Regions from separate parts of the Paenibacillus sp. TY11 genome, predicted to be linked through region 2. Evidence: riboswitches for the same ligand, from Rfam matches in the RefSeq annotation. Region 2 holds a riboswitch; the other holds the start of a gene.

Region 1 (2,407 bases), on a different contig from region 2:
GATCGGATGTATTTATATATTCATCATTTATAGACGCTGAATTAGCTGTATAAAGCCTATCATAATTATGATAATTCACATTTTCGGACTGCAATATCTCCTCCTTATTTGTCTTTGGAATTAGGATATCAATAGGTTAGATTTCAATGTCTTTATGGATTAGAATACATGCTACATCTCAACAATTTCTCAACAGGGATAGAAAAAGAGCCTTGATCATGTGATCAAGGCTTTACAAGAAGTATGATATCAATTCTTTATTTTTTAAATAATATTAATAAAAATATTGATATTAATATTGCTTTGTTTTAAAGTATTTGGAGGGTTCTTTGATCATTTCAAATTTTTGTTTTCCATTATTCAGTGCTGCATCTACTGTAGTATCTATGATCACCCACTGATTGTCGATATAGACTTCATTCCAGGCATGGTAGGTGTCTACGTAGGATGATTTACCCATAACCAGCTTGGTGGGCACATTTACACTTCGTAACATAGCAGCCACCAGTGAAGCGTAACCGTAGCAGATATCTTTTTGCGAGTGTAAGGTACGATCAATTTGCGGCAGATAGTCAGTCGTTAAGGCGAAGGCTTGATTAGAGTCGTACTTAATATTTTTAATGACGTAGTCATAGATTCTTTGAAGTTTCTCCCGATCTGTTGTTGCGCCTTGAGTTAGTTCGTGGGCTTTTTGAATCGCCTGATTGGTGTCGCTCCAGTCAATGTTTTGAACGGAATTAAGATATACCGCATTGCTATCATTCAGCTTTAACTCTATAGTATCTTGTCCTATCACTTTATATTGGTTGCCACTAAGCTGTTCCAAGATACTAATGTTGTAATGACCATTACCCATTTGAAGAGGGAACACTTCCTCGGATTTTCCGGGTGTCAGGTTATAAGAGTATTTTTGCGCATCTTTGGCAACCAAAATCTTGGTTTTAACGTTAGGTTTAACAGAGTAACGCACACTGACCGTACCATGGTTGACATTGTTTTGATCCAGCCATACAGCACTATCGGCAGCGTAAGTTGTCGATTGTAAGGATGTTGTGGACAGCATAGAAAACAGGAGGAATGCTGAAAATACCGTTTTCCTCATGGAAAAACTTCCTTTCGGTGGCCAGGCTGCCATCTTAATAGAAGGCCCTATAGCTTTGCGTCCCTGCCTTTCGACAGGTTTGCCGTTATCGTATAAAGTTTTTAGGTAAAAAGGCACGACAAAAAGCCACTTCAACCGGTAGCTGGCTGCCATCTTAATAGAAGGCCCTATAGCTTTGCGTCCTTGCCTTTCGACAAGTTTGCCATTTATCCTGAATAGCTTATATGTTTCATTCTATCAGTTAGATGCTATATTAGGCAAGTTTAAATCTCAAATTTCCCTATTTATCGACAAAGATAAGTCGAAGATATTACATAGGCCTCATTTTATACAGTTTCGCCATTTTTTGCGGAAAGAATGAGGCGTTTCTCCGATATGCTCTTTGAACAGGTTTATAAAATGGCTTGTGTTGGGAATGCCCACATATTGTGCGATATCTACAATTGACACATCACTGGTTTTGAGCCAGCCTTGAGCAGCAGTGATACGAACATTAATGAGATATTCAATAGGAGAAAAGCCAATCTGTTTTTTAAAGTTTTTAGCCAGATTGAACTTGTTTAATTCGAACATTTCAGCCAGCGAGTCCAACGTGATCCGTTCACAATAGGACTGATCCAGATATTGCTGTACCTTGCGTACCTCCGCGGTCCCATCTATATTCGCGTTAGAATAAGTGTAGGGATGCTGTAAAATAACCGTCAGTAAATCAACGATAAGCTTGGATGTGAGCAGCTCAGCGGATATGCTTCTGTCAGACTGTACATGTAATAAGGTATTCAGCTTGTCCAATACAACACTTGAATCCTCTATTGAGGTTACAGGCTTGTTGTGCTTGATAAATTGTTCGTAGTAATTATCAATCAGATTGCCGTACAGATTTACACTAATGAACTCCCATGGCTCGTGACAGGCAGTTCTGTACTGTACATATTCTTCGCAATTAATAAAAAGCATGTCATTAGGCCTTAATGTATGTTTTTTCTCCTGATACTGCAATTCCCCTCTCCCGGACAAGGTGAAAAGGAGCAAAAACGAGGTGAGCTTTTTCCGTTCCATTGCATAAGCATGTGTTGTTTTGAAGTAACCTATTTCCTGTATATAAAAAAGGGATGTCTTAGCGAAAGCAGAGGGGGTACGTTCAATTACAACTGGATCTTTTCTCCAGAGTCCCTGGTTATGTTTTTGATTTGTTGTTGTCATATCCAATTCCTTTACAAAAGAGCAATTTTAGCAAGCTAATTGTAGTTTGTTTCATGAATACCCTATTCTTAAACCAAAGTTCCTATTTTTAAAAACTCATTT
Region 2 (2,407 bases):
GAGTCGGAGCTGGGGGCAGGTTCACTTCTGGCGCTGGGATCGGATCATTTTGTCCCGCGTCCGGTACAGTCGGTGACTCTGTCACAGGTTGTTGAATTGCTGCCAACCCATTCTTCACATCATCCCGCGTCAAACTCTTCGAATCATTCATATAATCCTGAATTTGATTTGTTGTGTTATTCTCGGTCAGCATCTTGCCCCAAGTCATGGAATATACCCATTTAGGCTGAGCCTGCAACACCTCAGAACTAGGCATCTCACCGTGCTCCCCAATGGCAATCGGCTTATTCCCTGCCAATCCGAGCAGACCTTCGTAATGACTTTGCTTAAAATCATTGTTGTAAATGTCTACTGCCAAGATGTCCACTTTGTCATTCCCCGGGTATTTCGGGGTATACGGGAAAGTGTAGGAATTGGGAGCATTCGGACTCCATACCCACAGCAGATTGTTCAATTGATGTGTGTTTGTAAAACGGTCGTACATGATATTCCATAGCTGATTGAAATTGTTTTTGTTTCCCCACCAGAACCAGTCGCCATTCATTTCGTGGTAAGGTCTCCATAAAACCGGAACCCCAGCATCATGAAGCTGCTTTAACGATACAGCGACCTCATCCAGATCGGCAATGAGGAGGTTATACTGCGTAGTGCCTGGCGTCACGTATTTATTGAACTCCGTCTGACTCACTTTTGCTTGCACATTGGCCCAAGTCAGTGGCCTACCCGGCAGCGCTTCATGAAAAGTCATCGTCACAATGCCACCGGATCTGCTCCAACGGATAGCGCTATCGACGACATTTTTACGTTGTGCTGCTTCCGTAGCGGCAGTTTGACCGGAGATGGCTCCCATCTCATAGCCGTGCACACCCACATACGCCTGACTGATTTTTTGGACCTTGTTACTTAATTCATCCGGACTTTCCAAATAATCATGCTGACCAGTGACTATTTTTTTCCCAGAGATGTTGAGCAAATAATTGTATAGTTCACGGGCCTGAGTAGAGGCGTCCGAATTAACAGGTTGTAATGTAGCAGCATTCGCCACGGACAGAGAATCACCAAAACCGACGGGCAACAAAGAAAAAAGCATAACAACGGGGAGTACATGACGTATCAGTCGATACAGAGGAATAAAATTGAATCTCACTTTCGCTCTTCCTTTCGGTAGCCAGGCTGCCATCCTTACGGAAGGCCCTTTAGCTTTGCGTACCTGCCTTTCGACAGGGCTGCCTTTATCGTTGGAAGGAGTTTGGATTCCTTCTTACCCTAAGTATCGACTTTCTTTTACCAAAATTTAATAGGTCTTGTTCATGAATTTACAGATTTTCGCCCAATTTCGACAGTTTGGACTATGAATTTTCATCAATTCGTCTTTTTTTCATTTTTACGAAAATAATTAGGAGATAAATTGGTGACGGGAAATTTCATTCCAATCCATACAAAAGCGGACAATATCTTCTTCAACCAACTCAGAGCCAGTCTGCACCTCAATCAAATCCACATCGGTCACAGCCAAAATGCTATGCTTCGTCCCTTCAGGGATGCGGACAACATCACCAGCCTTCACTTTGTGCAGCTTCTCATTCAAAATAATTTCCGCTTCACCGCTAATAATGGTCCAGATTTCACTCCGTTTGAAATGAAGCTGGTAGCTGATATTTTTGCCTTTCCGTACGCGGATTCGTTTGGTCAGTACCTCGTTGCCCTCGTCATACTTTACATAGTCCACAACCCGATACTGCCCCCAACGACGTTCTTCATACATTGGACGCTGATCATGAGCCTTGAGCACTTCCTTGATGCGAGGACTTTCTGCCTTATTGGTCACAAGGATGCCATCCGGGCTAGCAGCTACAATCAGATCATTCGTTCCGATGATCGCCACGGGAATGTCCAACTCGTTAATAAGACTCGTATTGACACAATCCTCCGTTACTACACCTCTGCCCACTTGCTGATGAGACATTTCTTCTGTGAGCGTATTCCAGGTGCCCAAATCCTTCCAAAAGCCATCATACGGAAGAACTACGATGTCCTTCTCCTTCTCGACTACTTCGTAGTCAAAACTGATTTTTTCCAGAGATGCGTATTGCTTTTGCATTTCTTCATAATTCAGCGGCAAGCCCTTGGATGCCAAGATATCAAGCAAATAGCTTAATTTGAATGCAAAAACCCCGCAGTTCCATAGAGCATTGCGTTCCATTAGACGCTCCGCCTGCTCCCGGTCGGGTTTCTCTTGAAAATGGCTCACTTCGCGGTAGCCTGTGCTACCTTGGGTGGCATCGTTTTTTGGAATAATGTAACCATATTTCTCAGAAGGATAGGAAGGGACGACCCCGATTAATGCAAGCTTACCTTCACTCTCCTGAAGCGTATGTTCCAGCTGGGCTACTGAAGCAAAGAAAGC

Evidence for each region. Region 2 has a riboswitch for cyclic di-GMP ahead of AC6EJC_RS04850 (glycosyl hydrolase). Riboswitches for the same ligand answer to the same signal wherever they lie in the genome.
Region 1: it holds a riboswitch for cyclic di-GMP, as region 2 does, so the genes downstream of both, AC6EJC_RS20845 (transglutaminase-like domain-containing protein) here and AC6EJC_RS04850 (glycosyl hydrolase) in region 2, are expected to answer to the same signal.

Annotation. Positions count from the first base shown of each region.
Region 1 covers NZ_JCBAIQ010000021.1:34,955-37,361, forward strand. Annotated here, with positions in the region: gene AC6EJC_RS20845 (transglutaminase-like domain-containing protein) at 293-1,102, opposite strand; cyclic di-GMP riboswitch class I at 1,116-1,196, opposite strand; cyclic di-GMP riboswitch class I at 1,237-1,316, opposite strand; gene AC6EJC_RS20850 (AraC family transcriptional regulator) at 1,424-2,248, opposite strand.
Region 2 covers NZ_JCBAIQ010000003.1:130,299-132,705, forward strand. Annotated here, with positions in the region: gene AC6EJC_RS04850 (glycosyl hydrolase) at 1-1,147, opposite strand, end outside; cyclic di-GMP riboswitch class I at 1,161-1,241, opposite strand; gene AC6EJC_RS04855 (sugar phosphate nucleotidyltransferase) at 1,397-2,407, opposite strand, start outside.